One region of the Variovorax pasteuri genome, then DNA from elsewhere that is predicted to be linked to it. Evidence: predicted binding sites of a transcription regulator. Region 1 holds the regulator's gene; the other holds the start of a gene.
The links. The regulator sigma-54, encoded in region 1, starts transcription at its own class of promoters, with help from an activator protein. The targets are predictions, from matches to a motif close to TGGCANGNAANCTGCTTT.

Region 2: ACSFBM_RS24790 (pilin) is a predicted target of sigma-54. The motif match lies at 5,398-5,415, and genes of this name have one in related genera.

What each region holds. Positions count from the first base shown of each region.
Region 1 is NZ_JBPJZS010000014.1:49,589-57,073, forward strand. It holds gene ACSFBM_RS31685 (ATP-binding response regulator) at 1-4, shown strand, start outside; gene ACSFBM_RS31690 (cytochrome b) at 96-689, shown strand; gene ACSFBM_RS31695 (YceI family protein) at 686-1,267, shown strand; gene ACSFBM_RS31700 (YceI family protein) at 1,326-1,961, shown strand; gene ACSFBM_RS31705 (hypothetical protein) at 1,958-2,215, opposite strand; gene ACSFBM_RS31710 (LysE family translocator) at 2,353-3,012, shown strand; gene ACSFBM_RS31715 (phospholipase D family protein) at 3,031-4,644, opposite strand; gene rpoN (RNA polymerase factor sigma-54) at 4,655-6,268, opposite strand; gene lptB (LPS export ABC transporter ATP-binding protein) at 6,286-7,080, opposite strand; gene lptA (lipopolysaccharide transport periplasmic protein LptA) at 7,077-7,485, opposite strand, start outside.
Region 2 is NZ_JBPJZS010000007.1:342,298-349,782, forward strand. It holds gene ACSFBM_RS24765 (TerC family protein) at 1-550, shown strand, start outside; gene ACSFBM_RS24770 (Stp1/IreP family PP2C-type Ser/Thr phosphatase) at 579-1,388, shown strand; gene ACSFBM_RS24775 (FHA domain-containing protein) at 1,455-2,120, shown strand; gene ACSFBM_RS24780 (CHASE2 domain-containing protein) at 2,169-4,436, shown strand; gene ACSFBM_RS24785 (3',5'-cyclic-nucleotide phosphodiesterase) at 4,466-5,269, shown strand; gene ACSFBM_RS24790 (pilin) at 5,473-6,012, shown strand; gene ACSFBM_RS24795 (pilin) at 6,078-6,584, shown strand; gene ACSFBM_RS24800 (PilC/PilY family type IV pilus protein) at 7,134-7,485, opposite strand, start outside.

The DNA of each region.
Region 1 (7,485 bases):
CTGAAGGCGCGCGGCCCGGCTGGCACGGGCCGTGCTGTGCAGCTGTCACCGCTTCCGATATATGCTCCGCGCACAGGCCGCCGGTCCTGCTTCCGATGTCCGCCGACACCCCCTCCCTTTCCCTTCCCGCCGAGGCCCGCCACCTGCGCTACGACGGGTTCGCCATCGCGCTGCACTGGCTGCTCGCGGCCCTGATCGTCGGCTCGCTCGGCGTGGGGCTCTACATGACGGGCCTGCCGTTCTCGCCGCTGCGCCTGAAGGTGTACAGCTGGCACAAGTGGGCGGGCGTCACGATCCTGGCGCTGTCGGCCCTGCGGCTGCTGTGGCGCATCGGGCACCGGCCGCCCGCGCTGCCGGCGGGCATGTCGCGCCTTCAACTGGCGAGCTACCGCGTGAGCCACACGCTGATGTACCTGCTGTTCTTCGCGGTGCCGCTCTCGGGCTGGGCCTACAGCTCGGCCATGGGCATGCCGGTCGGGTGGTTCGGTGTGCTGGCGCTGCCCGACTTCGTGCCGGTCGACCGGGTCTTCGCCGAGGCGGCGCTGCAGCCGCTGCACAAGTACAGCGCCTTCACGCTGGCGGGCGTCACGCTGCTGCACGTGGCGGCGGTGCTCAAGCACCACTGGATCGACCGCGACGGTCTTCTGAAACGCATGTGGCCCGGGCCACGCAAGGAATCTGCTCGATGACGCGCCTTTTCTACCGCCTGCTGCCTAGCGCGGCACTGGCTTTCGCTGCGGCCATGCCCGCGCTCGCTGTCGCCGAGCCCACCAAACTGGTGGCCGACAAGAGCCAGATCGTCTTCGTCACCAAACAGATGGGGGTGCCGGTGGAAGGCACCTTCAAGAAGTTCGACGCCCAGGTGGCCTTCGACCCGAAGAAGCCCGAGGGCGGCACCGTGGCACTGCAGATCGACACGGGCAGCGCCGGCTTCGGCATTCCCATGAGCGACGCCGAGCTGCCCAAGGCGCCCTGGTTCGACGCCGCGCACTTCCCGCAGGCGAGCTTCCAGTCGAGCGCCATCAAGGCGCTGGGCGACGGCAGGTTCGAGATGGCGGGCAAGCTCACCCTCAAGGGCACGGCCAGGGCCGTGACGGTGCCGGTCAGCATCACGGCGGCTGGCGGCTACGCGGTGGCCACCGGAAGCTTTACGATCCAGCGGCTCGACTTCAAGGTGGGCGACGGCGAATGGACCGACACCTCGATGGTCGGCAACGAAGTGCAGGTGCGCTTCAAGTTCACGCTCGCAGGCCTCGGGCCGCTTTGAGACCCCGAACTGCCGCACCGCCTCCTTACCCGCCATGCCTCACACACCTCACGCCATGATGAAGAAGCTCATCCTCGCCTCGGCGCTCTCGGCCTGCGCCCTCGCCGGCACCCCCGCCATGGCCCAGGACTACACGGCACTGCCCGTGGCCGCCAAGCCCGCGGGCGGACCGGTGAAAAACGCCAGCTACGTGGTCGACCCGACCCACACCTTCGTGATGTACGAGATGGGCCACTACGGCACCACCACCAACCGGGGGCGCTTCAGCACCAAGGACGGCACGGTGAAGATCGACGGCACGGGCACCAGCGGCGCGGTCGACATCACGATGGACATCAGCTCCATCAACACGGGCGTCGACCTGCTCAACCGTCACGTGCAGAGCAAGGATTTCTTCAATGTGGCGGAGTTTCCGACCGCGCGCTTCGTGGCCGATCGCATCGACTTCAGCGGCGACAAGGTGGCCGACGTGCCCGGCAAGCTCACCCTGATGGGCCAGACCCGGCCGGTGACGCTGAAGGCCGCGCGCTTCAACTGCTACCTGAGCCCGCTCATCAACCGCCAGGTCTGCGGCGGCGACTTCGAGACGACCGTGGAGCGCAGCGACTGGGGAATGACCTGGGGGCTGAACTTCGGCTTCGAGAACAAGGTGAAGCTGCTGGTGCAGGTCGAGGCCGTCAACATCCAGCCCTAGGCGCGGGGGTGCTGGACGCCGGCCAGGCGCTTGCGCTCGTCGTCCTTGGAGGCTTTGAGCCAGTTGCGCAAGGCCACGAACGCACGCGGCAGGTTCAGCAGCACCAGCATCCAGGCACCAGTGACCACCGTCATGAACGCGCCGAACAGCAGTTGCTCGGCCAGCGGGGCGTCGCTCCAGTAGAAGAAACTCAGCAAAAACGACAGCACCACAGCCCAGACGGCCAGAAGGATGAGGTTTTTCATTTTTTGCATCGCAGTAACTCCGGTGCAGAAAATGTAAACCAAAAGTTACCCAAGTACTACTTAAAGTTTAGTTTTGAATCCCCGATCAGCGTGCACTAATGCACGCTGATCGGGCATTCGGTCTTCACGAGACGCCTTTCCAGCCCATGAACACCACCCTTTCCCTGCTCGGCATTGCCGGCGCCATGGCCGTCGGCGCGATGAGCCCCGGTCCCAGTTTCGTGATGGTCGCCCGCACGGCGGTGGCCTCCCGGCGCGACGGGCTGGCGGCCGCGCTGGGCATGGGCGCGGGCGGACTGGTCTTCGCCATTGCCGCGCTGGCCGGCCTGCAGGCGGCGTTCCTGGCGGTGCCGGCCCTGTACCTCGCCATCAAGGGCTTCGGCGGCGCCTACCTGGTGTACCTGGGCGTGCGCATCTGGCGCGGCGCGCGGCAGCCGCTGGCCATGGCGGCGGCGGTGCCCCCGGGGGTTACCTCGCCGGGCGCGCAGGGTAGTGGCGCACACCCCTTGCGCACCTTCCTTGTCGGCCTGGCCACCCAGGTCAGCAACCCGAAGACGGCGGTGGTCTACGCCAGCATTTTCGCGGCCTTCCTGCCGCGCGACGTGCCGCTGGTGCTGGCGCTGTCCGTGCCGGTGGTCATCTTCTGCATCGAGACCGGGTGGTACACCATCGTCGCGCTGGCCCTTTCTTCGGCGGCGCCGCGCTCGGCCTACCTGCGCTACAAGGCCTGGATCGACCGCGCCGCGGGCGGCGTGATGGGGCTGCTGGGCCTGCGGCTCGTGTGGTCGGCCGTCAGCGGCAAGTGACGCGCGGCAACCGCACCGCTAGAGCAGGCTCTCCGGCGTGAGCGGCGCCAGGATCTCGAGCATCGTGCGGTCCCAGAAGCCCGAGTCAGGCTCCTCGGTCAGCACGGTGAGCTTGCCGGCGTCGTCGCTGGTCCACTCGATGCGCGACTCGTTGCTGCCCTCGGCAAAGCGCAGCCGGTAGGCGCCCTGCTGCTTGAGCACGTCGAGCAGCTTGAGCATCTGCTGCGCCATTTCGGAGCTGTGGATGATCAGCCCGATCTCGGTGTTGGCCGACTCGGAGCGCGGGTCGAAATTCATCGAGCCGACGAACAGCGTGCGCCGGTCGATCACCGCCGACTTGGCGTGCAGCCGCCCCACCGAAGTGCCGAACAGCCCGAGCCGCACGCTGCGGCGGGTGCGGCTGGAACTCAGCTCGTACAGGTCGGCGCCCAGCTTGAGCATGTCGGGCCGGTAGCGGCGGTAGGCGGTGTGCACCAGCGGCTCGTCGGTGGCGGCCAGCGAGTTGGTGACCACGCTGATCTTCACGTTGCGCCTGCGAATCTCGCGCATCACCTCCAGCCCGGTGGCGCCGGGAATCAGGTACGGCGAGACGATGGTCACCTCGGAGCGCGCACGGCGCATCTGCTCGACCACGTTGTAGCGCACGCTGTCGACGTCCAGCAGCGGCACGCCGCCGTAGGAAGCCGTCTTGCCGATCACGCGGTCGGGCGAATCGGCGTAGGCCTCGGCCAGGGTCCAGATCAGGTTGAGCTTGCCGGTGTTCAGGTCGTCCGCCATCGGGCTGTAGCCGAGCAGGTCGTTGGGCGCGGGCAGCGGCGGGGGTGGCGTGGTGTCGGGGCCGGTGGCGGCCTCGAAGCGGCGCTGCAGTTCGTCGCGCGGCACATCGGTGCGCACCACGGAGCCGATGGGCCGCACGTAGACGCTGTTCCAGTACTGGTCGAACAGGCTGCCCAGCCGCGGTATGAGCGCGCCGGTGACGAAGGTGTCGAGGTCGAGAAAGTTCTCGCCCGCGGTGCGCCGGAAGTACTGGTTGCCGATGTTGCGCCCGCCCGCCACCGCCATCGCGCCGTCGGCGATGAACAGCTTGTTGTGCATGCGGCGGTTCACGCGGCTGAAGTCGAACAGCGAGGCGGTGAAGCGCTTCAGGATGCTGCCGCGCCCGGCCGGGAACGGGTTGAACAGGCGCAGCTCGACGTTGGGCGTGGCGGCGAAGGCCAGCAGCAGCTCGTCCTCGCCCGAGGTGTAGAGGTCGTCCATCAGCAGGCGCACCCGCACACCGCGCAGCGCGGCGTCGCGCAGGGTGCGCAACAGGTAGCGGCCGGTCTCGTCGTTCTCGATCTGGTAGTACTGCACGTCGAGCGTGCGCTGGGCGCGGCGCGCCAGCTGGATGCGGGTGTCGAAGGCGAAGTCGCCGCCGGGCATGAGGCGAAAGCCGCTCAGGTCAGGGTCGGGCTGGGCGGCCAGCGCGATCTTGCCCAGGGCGGTGTCGGCCGATACGGCCATGGCCTTGACGGCGGGGCGCGGCGCCTCGTCGGGCAAGGTGGCGCAGCCGGCGAACAGCAGCACGGCGGCCAGCAAGGCGAGGAACCCGAGCCCCCGGCGCAACATCGGATGCGGGCAACCAGGCCTCATGGTCGTCTTGCTACAGCGCCTTGCGCAGGTTGGCGGGCGCTATGCGCAGGGCCTCGCGGTACTTGGCCACGGTGCGGCGCGCGCACTCGATGCCCTGCTCTTTCAGCATCTCGGAAATCTGGCTGTCCGACAGCGGCTTCTTGATGCTTTCCGAGCTGACGAACTGCTTGATGAGCGCGCGCACCGCGGTGCTCGACGCATTGCCGCCGGTCTCGGTGCCCAGCGCCGAGCCGAAGAAGTACTTGAGCTCGACCGTGCCGAACGGCGTGGACATGTACTTGGCCGTGGTCACGCGCGAGATGGTCGACTCGTGCAGGCCCAGTTCGTCGGCAATCTCGCGCAGCACCAGCGGGCGCATCGCGAGCTCGCCGTGCACGAAGTAGCTCTTCTGGCGCTCGACGATGGCGTTGCTCACGCGCAGGATGGTGTCGAAGCGCTGCTGGATGTTCTTGATGAACCAGCGCGCCTCCTGCAGCCGCTGCGACAGCGCCTGGCTGCCCTCGCCCTTGTGCGCCTTGAGAGCGCCCGCGTAGATGTCGTGCACGCGCAGGCGCGGCATGACCTCCGGATTCAGCATGACGCGGAACTTGATGTTGGTGCCGCGGCCGGTCTTGGTGACGATCACGTCCGGCACCACGATGTTGCGCTCCACGTCCACGAAGCGCCGGCCCGGCTTGGGCTCCAGCCGCGCAATGATCTGCAGCGCCAGGCGCACCAGCTCTTCGCTGGTGCGGGTGAGCGTGGCCAGGCGCTTGAAGTCGCGACGCGCCAAGAGTTCCATCGACTGCTTGCACACGGCCATGGCGGTCTTGCGGACCAGCTGTTCCTGCTCGGTCTCGTCCGGGCGGGCCAGCGCGCGCAGCTGGATGCCCAGGCATTCGCCCAGGTCGCGCGCGCCCACGCCCACGGGCTCCAGGCTTTGCAGCAGGCCGAGCGCCACCTGGAAGTGGTGCACGAGGTCGTCGAACTGGTCGTTGTCGTCGCCGGCCAGGCCCGAGGCCAGCGCGGGCAGCGAGTCTTCGAGGTAGCCGTCGTCGTTGAGCGACTCGATCAGGAAGCGCAGCGCGGCGCTGTCGTTCTCGTTCAGGCGCAGGCTCAGCGCCTGGCGGTGCAGGAACGACTGCAGCGACTCCTGGCTGCGCGCGAGCTCGGTGGCGTCGGCGCGCTCGTCGTCGCCCAGGTTGTTCTGGCGCGCGGGGGCGTCGCTGCCCCACTCGCTGTCGTCGGGCGCGGCCATGTCGACGGTGCCGTCGCCTTCCCAGTCGGGCTCGCGCTCGGTGATTTCCGTGGCCGGGCCGTCGGAGTCGGCGGTGCTGGTCGTCGTCTCGGTGGAAGAAGTGGAGGTGCTGGTCGCAGGCGGGGCGAAGTCGCTTTCACCTTCGATGCCGTCGCCTCCATCGCCGCCGCCGTCATCGCGCGGGACCGGCGCATCGGCCGTGTCGAGCCCGAATTCCTCGCGCGCCGCTTCTTCCGCGGTGCGTTCGAGGAACGGGTTCTCGTCCAGCATCTGCTCGACCTCCTGGCTCAGTTCGAGCGTGGAGAGCTGCAGCAGCCGGATCGACTGTTGCAGCTGCGGCGTCAATGCCAGGTGCTGCGAGACGCGAAGGGACAGCCCTTGCTTCATGGAGAGCCCACCCGCCCTTACATCCGGAAGTGCTCGCCAAGATAGACGCGTCGTACCTCGGCGTTGTCGACGATCTCCGAAGGCGTGCCTTGTGCCAGCACATGCCCGTCGCTGATGATGAACGCGTGGTCGCAGATGCCCAGCGTCTCACGCACATTGTGGTCGGTGATGAGCACACCGATACCGCGTTCCTTCAGGAAACTGATGATCCGCTGGATCTCGATCACCGCGATCGGGTCGATGCCGGCAAAGGGCTCGTCCAGCAGGATGAAGCGCGGCTGGGTGGCCAGCGCGCGTGCAATCTCCACGCGGCGGCGCTCGCCGCCCGACAGCGCCAGCGCGGGCGAATCGCGCAGGTGGTCGACCCGCAGGTCGGACAACAGTTCGGACAGGCGCTCCTCGATGTGCTGGTTGGACAGCGGCGCCATCTTGCCGTTGGCGTCGGGCTCGCTCTGCAGCTCCAGCACGGCGCGCACGTTTTCCTCGACCGTGAGCTTGCGGAAGATCGAGGCTTCCTGCGGCAGGTAGCTCAGGCCCATGCGGGCGCGCCGGTGGATCGGCATGTGGGCGATGGGCTCGCCGTCGATGGTGATCTGGCCCGCGTCGGCACGCACCAGCCCCACGATCATGTAGAACGACGTGGTCTTGCCCGCGCCGTTGGGCCCGAGCAACCCGACCACTTCGCCCTTCTGCACGTCGAGCGAGACGTCCTTCACCACCGTGCGGCTGCCATAGCTCTTCTTCAGGCCGCGCGCCACCAGGCGGCTGCCCGGCGCGCCGTTGGCGTCGTGCGTTCCAGCGGTTTCGATCACTTGCGGGTTTCTCCGTCGTCGAGCGTGGTGCTCTGGCGCAGGCCCTTGCCGGGCGCCGGGGTGGGTGCCGGCGGCGCCTTCGCGCCGGCCGGGGCCGAGGCACCGGCGGCCGGTGCGGCCGCAGCCTTGGGGGTCAGGATGGTCTTCACGCGCCCGCCGGGGGTGGACGCGTTGACGGCGGTGTTCGCCGGCACGGTGGAACCGTTGACGGTGTAGGTGTCGTTGCTCTGGTCGTAGACGATCAGCGCGCCCTGGCTCTCGTCGTTCGGCGTGGCGCCCAGCAGGCGGCGCATGACGGCGTTGCGGATGAACTTGACGTTGTCGGCGCGGCTGTCGTACTCGATGACTTCGGACTCGCCCTCGATCCACTCGTCGGGCGCATTGCGCTTCTGCTTGTAGTAGGCG
Region 2 (7,485 bases), on a different contig from region 1:
GGCCGTGATGTTCGGCTCGGGCGCGGCCGTGGTGCTGCGCATCGTGCTCACGGTGGTGGCGGCCAAGCTGCTCGCGCTGCCCTTCCTGCAGATCGTCGGCGGCCTGCTGCTGCTGTGGATCGGCACGCAGCTGCTCAGCGGCGACGACGAGGGCGAGGGCGAGTCCAAGGAATACGGCAGCATGATGGTCGCCGTGCGCACCATCCTGCTGGCCGACCTGGTGATGAGCCTGGACAACGTCATTGCCGTGGCGGCCGCCGCGCAGGGCAGCATGGTGCTGCTGGTGCTGGGCCTGGCAATCAGTATTCCCTTGGTCATTTTCGGCAGCACCCTCATGATCAAGCTCATGGAACGCTTCCCGATCATCGTCATGCTGGGTGCCGCGCTGATCGGTTGGGTCGGTGGCGAAACCATCGTGAGCGACGTGGCGCTGCGCGACACGCTCGCGGCCAATCCCTGGTTGCACTACGCGGCAGCTGCTGCCGGTGCCCTGTTCGTCGTGGCCGTCGGCCGCCTGCTGCAACGGCGTGCGCACGCCGCGGCACACTGAGTTTCAGAGAAGTCGGCACTGGCAAACCATGGCGAGTGTCGGCGTTTCCCTGTTCTCCACCCGCCCCGCGCTGACCTGGGAGTTCGCCTCCCTGACCGATGTCGGGCGGTTGCGCGCCCACAACGAAGACGCCGTCCACGTCGATTCAGCGCTCGGGCTGGCCTTGCTGGCCGACGGCATGGGCGGCTACAAGGGCGGCGAAGTGGCGAGTGCCATGGCCGTGTCGCTGATGCATGCCAGCTTCGGCCGCTGGTTCGCCCAGGCCGGCATGCAGGCGCCGGCCCGGGTGGTCCGCCGGGCGCTGCAGGCCGCCACGGACGAGGCCAATGGCTCCATCCTGCACGCCGGCACCACCAACCCCGAGCTGCAGGGCATGGGGACCACGCTGGTGCTGGCGGCCTTCCGGCCGCAGCGCGTGGTGGTCGGCCACATCGGCGATTCGCGCTGCTACCGGGTGCGCAACGACAAGCTCGAACTGCTCACGCGCGACCATTCGCTGCGCCAGCAGCAACTCGACGCCGGCGCCATCACCGCCGAGGAAGCCCTCAATTCGCCGACCCGCAACCTCGTGACCCGCGCGGTGGGCGTGGAGCCGCAGGTCATGCTGGAAATGCACGAACACAGCGCAAGACCGGGCGATCTCTATATGCTCTGCTCCGACGGACTGAGCGAGATGATTTCCGATGAGCAGCTTTTCACGCTTCTTGCGCATGAGATCGGGCTTCAGAAAAAAGCTTCACTTTTAGTTGCAATTGCAAACGACAATGGCGGACGGGACAATATTTCGGTTGTTCTGGCACGGGCGAGCGTCCTGGAAACGTCTCGCGCGGCCAAGTAGCAGGCCTGGACGGCACCCCACCGTCCCGCTTGCCCTCACTCAAGCTTTGCAATCGGGGAGTCGGCAATGCCGAAGATGATCATCTCTGTCGATGGCGTTGTCATCGGACAAGTGGCACTCGCCAAGGAACGCACGACGCTGGGACGACGTGCCTACAACGACATCGTGATCGACAATCTGGCGGTCAGCGGCGAGCACGCCGTGCTGCACATGAGCGATGGCGATGGTCAAGTCGAAATTGAAGATCTCAACAGTACCAACGGTACGTACGTCAATGCGCTCGCCATCCAGAAGCAGGCGCTCAAGGACAACGACGTCATCGAGGTCGGTGGCTGCCGCATCCACTTCCGGGCGCGAAGCAACCTGGCCATCGGTCCCGGTTCCGTGCGCACCACCTTGCCCGAGCACTCGGGGCATTCGGGTGCCGTGCCGCTGTCGTCGGCGCCCACCGAGTCCGGCGCGCTGGTCGAGCTGGGCATTCCGGTGCTGCGGGTGCTGGCTGGCGCCAACGAAGGCCAGGACGTTGCGCTGCAGAAGGTCGTCACCACCATCGGCAAGCCCGGCGTCGCCGTGGCCGTCGTCACGCGCCGCCGGCAGGGCTACGTGGCCGCTGGCGTCGAGGGCAACGTCACGCTCAACGGCCTGCAGCTGGGCACCGAGGCGGTCGCCTTGCAGGAGCGCGACGTGCTCGAGCTCGGCGGCGCCACGCGCATGCAGTTCGTTCGCATCTGAATTTCCCCCTGTGGCCTGCCGCGGCAACGCCCGCAAGGACGGGCTGTCGTGAGCAAGTGGCGCGAGCTGCGGCGGCACTGGCCGCGCATCGCCATCACGCTGTTGCCGCTGTTGCTGGCGTTGGCGCATGCCACCGGCGCCTGGCCGCTGAGCGCACTCGAACGCCTTGACCTGCTGATCTACGACATCCGCCTGCGCGCCACCATGCCGCGCACGGCCGATCCGCGCGTGGTGATCGTCGACGTCGACGACGCCAGCCTGGCGCGCCAGGGCCAGTGGCCCTGGCCGCGCGACAAGATGGCCCGCCTCACCACCGAGTTGCTGACCCGCCAGCAGGCCGCCGTGCTCGGCTTCGACGTGATGTTTCTCGAACCCGACCGCAGCTCCGGCCTCGAACGGCTGCGCGAAATGGCGAACGGACCGTTGCGGGGCATGCCCGGCCTGGCATCGGAGGTCGAGCGGCTGGCGCCCTCGCTGGACCACGACGCCACCTTTGCCGAAGCCCTGAAAGGCCAGCCGGTGGCGCTCGGCTACTACTTCAACCGCACGCAGCCGCCCCGCGCCAAGGGCCAGTTGCCCGCCACACCGCTGCTGCCGGTCGGCGCCTTTCCCGCGGGCGGCACCTACGGCACGACCTGGAACGGCTTCGGCGCCAGCCTGCCTGCCCTGGCCCAGGCCGCCCCGGCCGCCGGCTTTATCAACACGCTGGTCGGCGCCAACGGCGACGGCGCAATCCGCAGCGTGCCGCTGCTCGCCCGCTACGAAGGCGACCAGGCGCAGCCTGGGTACTACGAATCGCTGGGGCTCGCGGTCTACCGGCTCGCCAACGGCTCGCCCGCGGTGCTGCCGGCCTTCGCGTCGGGCGCCGGCGCGGGGGTGCCCCGGCTCGCGTCGCTGCGGCTGGGCACGTTGCGCATTCCGGTCGATCAGGGCGCCAGCATGCAGGTGCCGTTTCGCGGGCCCGGCGGTGCGAACGGCGGATCGTTTCGCTACGTGCCCGCCGCCGACGTGCTGGAAGGCAGGCTCTCGCCGGGCGAGCTGAAACACAAAATCGTGCTGCTCGGCGCCACCGCGCCGGGCCTGCAGGACCTGCGCGCCACCCCCGTGGACGCAGCGTTTCCGGGCGTCGAGGTGCACGCCAACGTCGTCTCCGGCCTGCTCGATCACCGCCTGCTGAGCGTGCCGGACTACGCGCCGGGCTACGAGGTGCTGCTGGTGCTGGTGGCGGGGCTCGTGCTGGCCTTCGGGCTGTCGCTGCTGTCGGCGTCGCGCGCCGTGCTGCTGGCCGCCGGCACCGTCGCCGCGCTGGTCGGCCTCAACCTCTGGCTCTACGTGGGCCACGGGCTCGTCCTGCCGCTGGCGTCGGCGCTGGCCATGACGGCGCTGGCGTTCGTGCTCAACATGAGCTGGGGCTACTTCGTCGAATCGCGCGCCCGGCGGGGGCTGGCGCGGCTCTTCGGTACCTACGTGCCGCCGCAGCTGGTCAACGAAATGATGGTGCACCCCGACCGTTACAGCATGCGCGCCGAGAGCAAGCCCATGACCGTGCTGTTCTGCGACATGCGCGACTTCACCCGCCTGTCGGAGCAGATGGCGCCGGCCGAGCTGCAGGCCTTTCTCAACACCGTGTTCAGCCGGCTCACCGACGTCATCGGCGCGCACCGCGGCACCGTCGACAAGTACATGGGCGACTGCGTCATGGCCTTCTGGGGTGCGCCCATCGACACGCCCGACCACGCCGCGCTCGCCGTGCAGGCCGCCCTGGACATGGGCGACGCCGTGCGGGACATCAACCGCATCCACCGCGACAGCGGCCGCCCGGAGATCAGCGTGGGCATCGGCATCAACAGCGGCGTGATGAGCGTGGGCGACATGGGCTCGGCCGAGCGCCGCAGCTACACCGTGGTGGGCGACGCGGTCAACCTTGCGTCCCGGCTCGAGGGCCTGAGCGGGCACTACGGCGTCGAAATTGTCGCCAGCGGCGCGACCCGGGCCATGGCGCCCGGCCATCTCTGGCAGGAGCTCGACAGCGTGCGCGTCAAGGGCAAGGCCCAGGCGGTGGCCGTGTTCACGCCGCTGGTCGCACGCACCCCCGAATCCGTCGAGCACGCCCGCCGGATGCTCGAGCGCTGGAGCGACGTGCTCGCCGCCTACCGGCGCCAGGACTGGGCCCTGGGCCGAAGCCTGCTCGCCCCCTTGCTCGCCGAGGATGCCAAAAAAGTCCTTTACCAGCTCTACGCCCAGCGTTTAGCCTCGATGGCGTTGCGCCCGCAAGACCCGAACTGGGACGGCGCAACCCGGTTCGAAACCAAATGACGGCAGACACACACAAGGGGTCTCTCACAATGCAGGTTCGTGTGCTGGGTTGCTCGGGCGCCATCGCCAAAGGCTGCCGCACCACCTCGTTTCTGGTCGACACCGACCTGCTCGTCGACGCGGGCACGGGGGTCGGAGACCTCACGCTCGACGAAATGGCCGCCATCGACGACGTGGTGCTCACCCACAGCCACCTCGACCACATCGCCGCGCTGCCCCTGATGCTCGACGCCGTCGGCAGCCGCCGTGCCCAGCCGCTGCGGGTGCATGCGCTGAGGGCCACCATCGAGGCGCTGCGCACGCATGTGTTCAACAACGTCATCTGGCCGGACTTCGAGAACATTCCGAGCCAGGAAGCGCCCTTCGTGAGCTTTCATGACATTGCGGTCGGGCAGTCGCTGCACCTGGGCAGCCGCGTGCCCAAGCGCATCGAGGTACTGCCGGCCGTGCACACCGTGCCGGCCTGCGGCTTCGCCGTGCGGCGCGCCGAAGGAGGCGCTCACTGGGTGTTCAGCGGCGACACCGAGCGCAATGCGCCCTTCTGGAAGCGCGTGAACGCGCTGGACGTGGCAATGCTGGTGATAGAGACGGCCTTCAGCAGCCGCGAGCAGGCGCTGGCCGAACGCAGCCTGCACCTGTCGCCGTCGGTGCTGGCCGATGAGCTGGCGCAGATCGATCCGGGCAAGCAGTACCCCATCTACATCACGCACACCAAGCCCGCGGAGACCGAGGAAATCATGAGCCAGATCGAAGGGCTGGCAGCCCGGCAGGTGGCGGGCTTGGCGCAGCGGGACATTCGCTGGCTGAAGGCGGATGGCGTGCTGACGTTTTGAGTTCGCGGGCGGGTGAGAGTGACAAACTTGTCACGGGTTGTTGCGACAACGAGCGCAATGTGTCACTTGCTGTAACTTGAGTGTGAACAAATGCACTACTTTCAAGGTGTAAACGATTGAAAGCCGGTTGGCACAGATGCTGCGGAAGGTATTGCGCTCCGGGCAGGTTCCCGGGCTCAACCAACCAACCTGGAGTTAGTTCAATGAACCATCGCACTCTCGCCCGCCGCGCACAGGCCGGCTTCACCCTTATCGAACTGATGATCGTTGTCGCGATCATCGGCATTCTGGCCGCCATCGCGATTCCCCAGTACCAAACCTACATCGCCAAGTCGCAAGTGAACCGAGTGATTGGCGAATCCGGCAACCTTAAGTCGGCAGTGGAGTCTTGCGTTTTGGAAGGTCGCTTGACTGGCAAGGTCAACTCCAACACACCTGCTGGCACCGTTCTGGCCGCCGGTGATTGCTCGCTCGAAGCAACTGCCTCTTCTATTCAAAAGGGTGATGTGCAAGGTGCTGGCGTTGCCGCGTCTGCTGGCACTGGCTATCCTCAAGTCCAACTTGCTGACCCAGCCACCATCATTGCTACGTTCGGCAACGGCGCTGCCGCTGTATTGACGAAGACGCCTGGCACGGTGACTTGGTCGCGCTCGGCTGAAGGCACTTGGACGTGCCAAAGCGCCGGTATCGAATCGAAGTACGCTCCTACGTCGTGCCCTCTGAAGGCGGCTGCAGGCGGCTAATTCTTCAACTGTTTCACAGTAAAGGCCGCCTTCGGGCGGCTTTTTTATTGCTATCGAGGAAAGCCATGTCTCAATCGAAGCTGGAAGTCCGCGGGTTCACGCTGATCGAGTTGATGATCGTCGTTGCGATCATTGGGGTGCTCGCAGCGATCGCCATTCCGCAGTACCAGACGTATGTGTTTCGCTCGCAGGTTCAACGCGTCATTGGTGAGTCTGGGAGTCTCAAGCCCGCAGTGGAGGTGTGCCTGCTGAGTGGCAAGACCACCGTTGGAAATCCGTCCGACGGCAAATGCGACCCCCAAGCCACTGGTTCTAATCTCCAGGTGACTGCAGGCAACGCAGCACCCACTATCGATGCGACTTGGTCATCTGTTGGTACGGGTGTCCCACAAGTTTCGCTTTCGACAACCGACCCAACAACGGTCGTCGCCACATTCGGCAACCTCGCTGGAGTTCCACTGCGGATGCCGATGGCCGGCACCATAACTTGGACACGGCAACTCGACGGCAGCTGGGGTTGCCGGGCAGCGAACATCGACCCCAAGTACGCAAGCACGGCTTGTCCGCTGTAATGCGAAGCACCTGCGCAATCCCGAGCTAACGGCGTTAGCCTTGGGTTTCCGCGCGTCACTCTTTGCTAGTTGACTTCCGCTGGATCACGCCATGATCCATTCCTGGGATGCGACCACATTTCGGCCTTGTAGCGGAGCGGCTTCGATCTCGGTGAAGCGGTCATGCCCATGCACTCCGCATGCGACCATGCAAGGGTTCCGTATGCTGACCTCCGCGCTCGCGGGGGGACGTAGCGACCGCACCGATCCAGCCAGTGCCTACTCGGCGCGTTAGCCGCAGTGTTGTGTTTTCCTAGATCGCGATGCCATCGACGCGCCATTGAACTGACCGCGGTTTTCTATCGCCTCGATTTGCACGCCGATGTGTGTCCGGTGAGATAGACCTGATCCGAGTTCGCATAGCAAATGGCCGGAGATTAGGCATAGTCCTTGAACTGCGAGAGCATCAAGACGGAACGACAGCGATCCTCTTGTGAGATTCACGCTGTCGGCTCGTGCTTGTCGGTGCGAACTGCTTGAATGGGACTCTCGGTCGAGAGAGCCCAACCCTCAATCAATCGTCGGCACTTCCCGCCAATTCAACAACCGCACCCCCGTGCCCTTGCCGAAGTCGATCGGCGGCTGGTTCACTTCGCCCTTCACATTGCCTGCGATCGCTTGCATCTTGCCGTTGTTGTTGATGATCTGAATGTCGGTGATCGCACTGGTATAGCTGACAAAGGCAGCGCCCGAGGTCAACGCCGTCGTTCCGGAGCCGTAGTTCACCGCATAGATGCGGCTCTGCCCCGAGGGGCTGCACGCATCGCCCGTGGTGAGCAGGCTCGAAAACACCACCACGCCGTTGAACGACGTCGCGCCCAGCGTGACGCGCCAGGTAATCCCTGAAACATCGTCTTTGCCC